Regions from separate parts of the Variovorax sp. HW608 genome, predicted to be linked through region 1. Evidence: predicted binding sites of a transcription regulator. Region 1 holds the regulator's gene; the other holds the start of a gene.

What was found. The regulator NrdR, encoded in region 1, represses ribonucleotide reductase genes. The targets are predictions, from matches to a motif close to CACNANATNTNGTG.
Region 2: the regulator NrdR is predicted to act here: its motif matches at 2,262-2,275, upstream of VAR608DRAFT_RS19640 (ribonucleoside-diphosphate reductase subunit alpha).

The regions. Positions count from the first base shown of each region.
Region 1 covers NZ_LT607803.1:5,500,918-5,505,258, reverse strand. The annotation lists ZMP/ZTP riboswitch at 1-106, shown strand, start outside; gene glyA (serine hydroxymethyltransferase) at 148-1,392, shown strand; gene nrdR (transcriptional regulator NrdR) at 1,466-1,909, shown strand; gene VAR608DRAFT_RS26055 (GspH/FimT family pseudopilin) at 2,053-2,637, shown strand; gene pilV (type IV pilus modification protein PilV) at 2,625-3,230, shown strand; gene VAR608DRAFT_RS26045 (PilW family protein) at 3,217-4,020, shown strand; gene VAR608DRAFT_RS26040 (pilus assembly PilX family protein) at 4,020-4,341, shown strand, end outside.
Region 2 covers NZ_LT607803.1:4,167,313-4,171,653, reverse strand. The annotation lists gene VAR608DRAFT_RS19650 (sigma-54-dependent transcriptional regulator) at 1-1,453, shown strand, start outside; gene ampD (1,6-anhydro-N-acetylmuramyl-L-alanine amidase AmpD) at 1,446-2,036, shown strand; gene VAR608DRAFT_RS19640 (ribonucleoside-diphosphate reductase subunit alpha) at 2,390-4,341, shown strand, end outside.

The sequences.
Region 1 (4,341 bases):
AGGCGCTGCACTTTTTCAGGTGCGTTGCGCTGACGTGGACTACCACTGGGGAGCGTGCTGCCTGCGGTCTCGAGCAGGTGTTCAGCCGTTCGCCTGGGCAGCCCTTGTTTGGTTGAAGAACAAGGCCCACCGTCTTGAAGGACTGCCATGTACCACCGCAACAACCTGGTCGAACAGACCGATCCTGAAATCTGGGCCGCCATCCAGGCCGAGAACGCCCGCCAGGAACACCACATCGAGCTCATCGCGAGCGAAAACTACGCCTCGCCCGCCGTCATGGCCGCGCAGGGCTCGCAGCTCACCAACAAATACGCCGAGGGCTATCCCGGCAAGCGCTACTACGGCGGCTGCGAGAACGTCGACATCGCCGAGCAACTGGCCATCGACCGCGTCAAGCAGCTCTTCGGCGCCGATGCCGCCAACGTGCAGCCGCATTGCGGCGCCTCCGCGAACGAAGCCGTGATGCTGGCCTTCCTCAAGCCCGGCGACACCATCATGGGCATGAGCCTTGCCGAAGGCGGCCACCTGACCCACGGCATGCCGCTCAACATGAGCGGCAAGTGGTTCAATGTCGTGAGCTACGGCCTCGACGAAAAGGAAGCGATCGACTACGACGCGATGGAGCGCAAGGCGCACGAGCACCTGCCCAAGCTGATCATCGCCGGCGCCTCGGCCTATTCGCTGCGCATCGACTTCGAGCGCTTCGCCAAGGTCGCGAAGGACGTCGGCGCGATCTTCATGGTCGACATCGCCCACTACGCAGGCCTCGTGGCCGCGGGCGTCTACCCCAACCCGGTGCCTCACGCGGACGTGGTCACCTCCACCACGCACAAGAGCCTGCGCGGCCCGCGCGGCGGCATCATCCTGATGAAGTCGCAGCACGAGAAGGCGATCAACAGCGCGATCTTCCCGGGCCTGCAAGGCGGTCCGCTGATGCACGTGATCGCCGCCAAGGCGGTTGCTTTCAAGGAAGCGCTGTCGCCGGAATTCAAGGCCTACCAGCAGCAGGTGGTCAAGAACGCCCAGGTCGTCGCCGAGACCCTCACCGCGCGGGGCCTGCGCATCGTGAGCGGCCGTACCGAAAGCCACGTGATGCTGGTCGACCTGCGCGCCAAGGGCATCACCGGCAAGGAAGCCGAAGCGGTGCTGGGCGATGCCCACATGACGATCAACAAGAACGCCATCCCGCACGATCCCGAGAAGCCGATGGTCACCAGCGGCGTGCGCATCGGAACGCCGGCGATGACGACGCGCGGCTTCAAGGAAGAGGAAGCGCGCATCACGGCCAACCTGATCGCCGACGTGCTCGACAACCCGCGCGACGCGGCCAACATCGAGGCGGTTCGCGCCAAGGTGAACGCGCTGACCAGCCGTTTCCCGGTGTACCGCTGACTCCCGTGATTCCCATGCCCGGCGCTGCAAGTCGTCGTCAGAGTCGCGGCCCGGCGCCGGGCGGAGCGGCCGCATGAAATGCCCCTTCTGCGGCCACCTCGAAACGCAGGTCGTCGAGACCCGCGTTTCGGAGGACGGTGACTTCGTGCGCCGCCGGCGCCAGTGCAGCGCCTGCGACAAGCGCTTCACCACCTACGAGCGGCCCGACGTGACCTTCCCGGTGGTCGTCAAGAAGGACGGCAGCCGCGCCGACTTCGTGCCCGCGAAGGTTCGCGCCTCGATGATGCTGGCGCTGCGCAAGCGCCCCGTGAGCATCGAGCAGATCGACAACGCACTGCTGCGCATCGAGCAGAAGCTGCTCTCCAGCGGCCTGCGCGAGATCGAATCGACCAAGGTGGGCGAGCTCGTGATGCGCGAGCTCAAGAAGCTCGACAAGGTGGCCTACGTCCGCTTCGCGTCGGTGTACCGGAGCTTCGAGGACGTGGATGAGTTCAGGCAGTTGCTGCGGGATATCTGACTGGCCGCACGCCAGCGCTCTCCCAAAGACAACTGTTCCGAATTGTCTTTTCGATTGCAGATCTGACCATTCATCGCGCGAACTGCGCCGCCCGGTCGCTTTGAGATCTGTCACCGCCTAACGAGCCCTAGCATCCGCGCCCTATGCGGACAGGCTCGTTTTCATCCTTCTTTCGTCACGAACGCCGCCCGGCGGCCCGCATCCACTCGGGGTTTACGGCCATCGAACTGATGGTCGTGATCGCGCTCCTCGCCATCCTGGCTGCAATCGCCATGCCGCAGTTCCGGGACGTGCTGAACCGCTACAAGGTTCGGCGCGCAGTGGAAGAGATGCGCGGCACGCTTTATCTCGCGCGTACCGAATCCATCAAGCGCGGCGGTCAGGTGACCCTGCAGCGCATCGCATCTGCTGACTGCGCTCCAGCATCTGCCGAGTGGAGTTGCGGGTGGATGCTGTTCGCGGATGCGAACGAGAACGCCACGCTCGACGGCACCGATATCGTTCTCCAGACCTCTTCCGCGCCGATGGGAGTGAAAGTCGAAATCCAGCAGGGCGATTCGGCACCGGAATCGCTTCAGGCTGACCGCTGGGGCCAATGGAACGAAGGCTCCTTCAACTTCACATTCCGTCCCGTCGACGACGTGAGCGACTCGCTGGCGACGACCCTGTGTCTTCTGGCAGGCGGCTGGATGTACACGAGCCATGGAGCACACACATGCGACGAATGAAGAGGCTCAGCCATCGGCGTGCGGCGCGTCGCGTGTATCGCAAGTTCCAGCAAGGCATCACCTTGCTGGAATCGCTCGTCGCCATCGTGGTGCTGGTCCTCGCCGTCCTCGCAACGCTCGGCGTGCAACTGCGCTCGCTCGCCGAGACGCAGACTGGCGTGCGGCGCGCGCAAGCCGTGCGGCTCATCGAAGATCTCGCGGAACGCGTCAAATCGAATCCCGACGGCTTTGCGCAGCTCGCAGCCTTCGCCGGCGACTTCAATGCCAGCGGCGCGCCGGGCACCTCATGCGACACCAGCAGTTGCACTCCAGGCGAGCTCGCGAAATGGGACGTCCGCCAATGGCGCGCCGCCGTTTCGGAGACGCTGCCGATGGGGAAGGCAGCCATCTTCACCGCCACGGGCGAAGTCGACCCCGGCACCCGCCGCCAATTGCGCATCGTCGTGGCCTGGCGCGCCAACGAGTACCGGCGTCAGGGCCAGGACGCGAAAGACATCGAACTCTATGAAAAGCCATTGAGGGTCGCCACCGGAGCTGCCGGCATCGACTGCCCCGCCGATCTCATCTGCCATCTCGCCCATGTTCAGCCCTGACCGCCACCTCGGCGCCTTCCGGCGCAACACCCCCCCGCGCGTACGCCAGAAGGGGGCTTCCCTGATCGAATTGCTCGTGGGCCTCACGATCGGTTTGCTCGTGATTGCCGCCGCGCTCGGGACGCTGCTCATCAGCCGTGGCTCTTCGGTCGCGATCACCGAGATGAGCCAGTTGCAGCAGCAAGGCTCCTACGCGCTGCGCGTGATCGGCGTCCAGTTCCGGCAGGCCGGCTCGGTCGAATTGATGCAGGCCGCCTCGGGCGCTTACGCCTTCAGCAGCGCCTTCACCGGCTTCGGCGGCGGCCCCACGGTGGTGACCGGCAAGGAAGGCGCCAATGGGTTGCCCGACGAGGTATCGGTCAGCAACCAGCCGTCCGCGGTGCTGGCGACGCAGCGGCGCGATTGCCTCGGCAGGGAAACCACCGGCGACCGCATGGACAGCACGTTCTTCGTGAGGAACGCGCAGCTCTATTGCAGGGGCTCCGACCCGAAGGCCCAGGCCATCATCGGCAACGTGGCGGACTTCCAGGTCAGCTACCGGGTCAAGACCGACGCGGGCACACAGTCGCTCGCGGCCGACAAGGTCAAAGCCGCGAACTTGTGGTCCTCCGTGTCGGCCATCGAAATCTGCCTCGACCTCCAGGGCACCGACAACAGCAACCCGCAGGCCGGCACCTACCAGACCTGCCGGGTCGACGGCAGCGGGACTCCCGTGCGCGCGTCCCGCGACGGCCGCATTCATCTGGTCTACCGCAACGTCTTCAATCTTCGCACGCAGGGATTTCTCTGATGAACTCACCCCGTCATCGCCAGCAAGGCATCTCTCTGTTCGTCGTCATGGTCATGGTGATGCTCACCACGCTGATCGCCATGTGGGGCAGCCGCACCGCGCTTCTCAACGAAATGGTGACGGGCAACGACAGCGACTACCAGCGGGCGCTCGAAGCCGCGCAGGCCATGGTTCGCGACGCAGAGCTCGACATCACGGGGCAGAAGCCCGACGGCACGCCCTGCAAGACCGATGCAGCCTTCCAGCAAAGCTGCCGCGAAACCGTGATCGACATATCGGCCGGCAAGGTGTTCTTCCCGCAAGGCACCGAGGACTACCAGG
Region 2 (4,341 bases), 1.3 Mb from region 1:
CGTCGAAGCGGCGGGCAGCGTCTCGGAGGCATGTGAGCACCTCGATGCCGGGCGCTTCGACGCGGTGATCACCGACATGCGGCTGCCCGACGGCCTCGGCATGCAGATCCTCCAGCGCATCCAGCAGGACCAGCGCAGCGAGCGCTGCGTGGTCATGACCGCTTACGGCTCGGCCGAGAACGCGGTCGAGGCGCTCAAGGCCGGCGCCTTCGACTACCTCACCAAGCCGGTCGACCTGAAGCAGTTCCGCTCGGTGGTGGCATCGGCCGTGCAGGCACCGCCGCAGACCGCGGCGCCCGCGAAACCGCCGCGCCCCGCAGGGACTGCCGAGGCCGCCGAGGAAGCCGGCAGGACGACGCCCGCCATCGGCGCGATCGGCGCCAGTGGCGCAGCGGCGCTCGATCGCCTGGTCGGCGAGTCCGAACCGATGCGGCTCGTGAAGGCGCGCATCGCCAAGGTCGCGCGCGGCATGGCGCCGGTGCTGGTGCGCGGCGAGTCCGGCACCGGCAAGGAACTGGTGGCGCGAGCGGTGCATGCCTGCAGCCAGCGCAGCGACGGGCCTTTCGTGGCGGTGAACTGCGGCGCGATCCCCGAGAACCTGCTCGAAGCCGAGTTCTTCGGCGCGCGCAAAGGCTCCTACACCGGCTCCGCGCAGGACCGCGACGGCTACTTCCAGGCGGCGCGCGGCGGCACGCTCTTCCTCGACGAGATCGGCGACCTGCCGCTGGCGATGCAGTCGAAGCTGCTGCGGGCGATCCAGGAACGCAGCGTGCGGCCCATCGGCTCGACGCAGGAAGACGCGGTGGACGTGCGCATCGTGAGCGCCACCCACAAGGACCTCCACGCGGAGGTCCAGGCCGGCCGCTTCCGGCAGGATCTCTTCTATCGCCTCAACGTGATCGAGATCGCGGTACCCGCGCTGCGCGACCGCCGCGAGGATCTGCCGTCGCTCTGCCATGCGCTGCTCGGCCGCATCGCGCGCGACGCCGGCATGCCGGCACCCACCCTTTCGGCCGAGGTGCTTCAGCAGTTGGCCGCGCATCCCCTCAATGGCAACGTGCGGGAACTCGAGAACCTGCTGCACCGCGCGGTGGCCCTGAGCGAGGGTGACGTGCTCTGCGTCGATCTGATGGGGACGACCAGCGCGCCCGCGCCGCTCGAGCCCGCGCCGCTCGAGCCGGCGGCAGTGCTCCCGCCGGCACCCGCGGCCGCGCCGGCCACACCGGCCGCATCGGTTCGAGCGCCGGCCACGGTGCCGCCGGACCTGCAGAGCTACCTCGACGAGCAGGAACGACAGATCCTCGTGCGCGCGCTGCAGGAAACCGGCTTCAACCGCACCGCCGCCGCCGCGCGGCTGGGCCTGAGCCTGCGCCAGATCCGCTACCGCATCGCGCGCCTGGGCATCACGACGCCCAACGGCGACGACGCCAACGGTCCCGGCGGCGATGAGTGATCCGGCACGCGGCCTCTGGCAGTCCGGCTGGTATCGCTTCGCGCGGCCCCTGCCCTCGCCCAACTTCGGTCCGAGGCCCGCGGGTGCGCAGGTCGACCTGATCGTCGTGCATTCGATCAGCCTGCCGCCGGGCCAGTATGGCGGCGACGAGGTGCAGCAGCTCTTCACGAACCGCCTCGACTGGGATGCGCATCCCTACTTCGACAAGATCCGCGGCCTCGAGGTCTCGGCGCATTTCTATGTGCGGCGCAACGGCGAGCTCTGGCAGTTCGTGAGCTGCGACGACCGGGCCTGGCATGCGGGCGCCTCGTCATGGCGCGGACGCTCGAACTGCAATGACGACTCGATCGGCATCGAGCTCGAAGGGCTCGAAGGCGAGACCTTCGAAAGCGCGCAGTACGAAACCCTCGCGAGCCTGTGCGCCGCCATCGCGCAGGCCTACCCGACGGCCTTCGTCGCGGGCCACGAGCACATCGCACCGGGCCGCAAGCAGGATCCCGGACCGGGTTTCGACTGGCGCCTCCTGCGCGAGCAACTGGGCTGGGACCGGGCGATGTTCCCAGCCGCCACGCCGGATCCCTGAAGATTTTTTCAATCGCGCCGCAGCGGGCGATGCGCCCATGCTGCGCCACAACAAAGCCGCGACCGGCAAGTCGCAGGCGCAGCAACCATGCGCTTTCCAGGCCCAAATCCGCCGCAAACGCCCATGGATCGGGGGTCGCGCTACCTTGAGCCAACCGGGAAGCGGCCCCGCCGCCCCATCACCCGCCGCCGAGCGAATTTCACAGTGGTTGTTGTTTGTGGAAAACACTATATCTAGTGGGTTGTAGACCCAATGGACCCTAGATATAGTGTGCCCCTGCCAGACGTTTACAGCCGGAAACAAAGGCCAGAGCGGCTCCGCCGTCCCACAAGAATTTGCCAAACGAGGATTGAATGCAAACTGCCCTGAACACCCCTTCCACCCCCCGCGCCGTACCCTCGACGCCGCAAAACCGTGACGTTGCCGGTTCGCCCACCGGCAATGCACTCGCCAACTACCAGATCATTCGCCGCAACGGCGCCGTGGTGCCCTTCGAGCCGAACAAGATCGCCGTCGCCATGATGAAGGCCTTCCTGGCCGTGCACGGCACCCAGGGTGCCGCTTCGGCCAGCGTGCGCGAAACCGTCGACGTGCTGACGCAGAACGTGGTGCGCGCGCTGATGCGCTCGCGCCCGGGCGGCGGCACCTTCCACATCGAGGACGTGCAGGACCAGGTCGAGCTCGGCCTGATGCGCGGCGGCCACCACGAGATCGCCCGCGCCTACGTGCTCTACCGCGAGCGCCGCGCGCAGGAGCGCACCAAGCAGGGCGAGCAGGAAGCGCCCGCGGCGCCGACGCTGCATGTGCTCGACCGCGGCGAACGTGTCGCGCTCGACCTCGGCGAACTCAAGGGCCTGATCGAATCCGCCTGCGCCGGCCTGGGCGAGAGCATCAGCGCCGAGCCGATCGTCGCCGAGACGATGCGCAACCTCTACGACGGCGTGCCGCTCGACGAGGTCTACAAGGCGTCGATCCTCGCCGCCCGCACGCTGATCGAGAAGGACCCCGACTACACCTTCGCGACCGCACGCCTGCTGCTGCACACGATCTTCAAGGAAATCATCGGCCGCGAAGTGCCGCCCGCCGAGCGCGCGCAGGCCTATGCCGACTACTTCCCGCAGTTCATCAAGAAGGGCGTCGACAACGAGCTGCTCGACGAGAAGCTGCTGCAGTTCGACCTGGCCCGCCTCGGCGCCGCGCTCAAGCCCGAGCGCGACCACCAGTTCGACTACCTGGGCCTGCAGACCCTGTACGACCGCTACTTCCTGCATGTGCGCAAGACCCGCATCGAGCTGCCGCAGGCCTTCTTCATGCGCGTCGCGATGGGCCTGTCGCTGAACGAGATCGACCGCGAAGCCCGCGCCATCGAGTTCTACGAGGTGCTGTCGTCCTTCGACTTCATGTCGAGCACGCCGACGCTGTTCAACAGCGGCACGCTGCGCTCGCAGCTGTCGAGCTGCTACCTCACCACGGTGCCGGACGACCTCGACGGCATCTACGAGTCGATCAAGGAAAACGCGCTGCTGTCGAAGTTCGCCGGCGGCCTGGGCAACGACTGGACGCGCGTGCGCGCCCTCGGCAGCCACATCAAGGGCACCAACGGCGAATCGCAGGGCGTCGTGCCCTTCCTCAAGGTGGTGAACGACACCGCGGTCGCGGTCAACCAGGGCGGCAAGCGCAAGGGCGCGGTCTGCACGTACCTCGAAAGCTGGCACCTCGACATCGAGGAATTCCTCGAGCTGCGCAAGAACACCGGCGACGACCGCCGCCGCACGCACGACATGAACACCGCGAACTGGATTCCCGACCTGTTCATGCGCCGCGTGATGGAAAAGGGCAACTGGACGCTGTTCTCGCCCTCGAGCGTGCCCGACCTGCACGACAAGTTCGGCGCCGAGTTCGAAGCCGCCTACGTCGCCTATGAAGAGAAGGCCGCACGCGGCGACCTCAAGCCCAGCCGCACCCTCCCGGCGACCGACCTCTGGCGCAAGATGCTCACGATGCTGTTCGAGACCGGGCATCCGTGGATCACGTTCAAGGACGCCTGCAACGTCCGCTCGCCGCAGCAGCACGCCGGCGTGGTGCACTCGTCCAACCTCTGCACCGAGATCACGCTGAACACCAGCGACACCGAAACCGCGGTCTGCAACCTCGGCTCGGTCAACCTGCTGCAGCACCTGAAGGACGGCAAGGTCGACCAGGAAAAGCTGGGGCGCACCGTCTCGACCGCGATGCGCATGCTCGACAACGTGATCGACATCAACTACTACGCGGTCAAGAAGGCGCGCGATTCGAACCTGCGCCA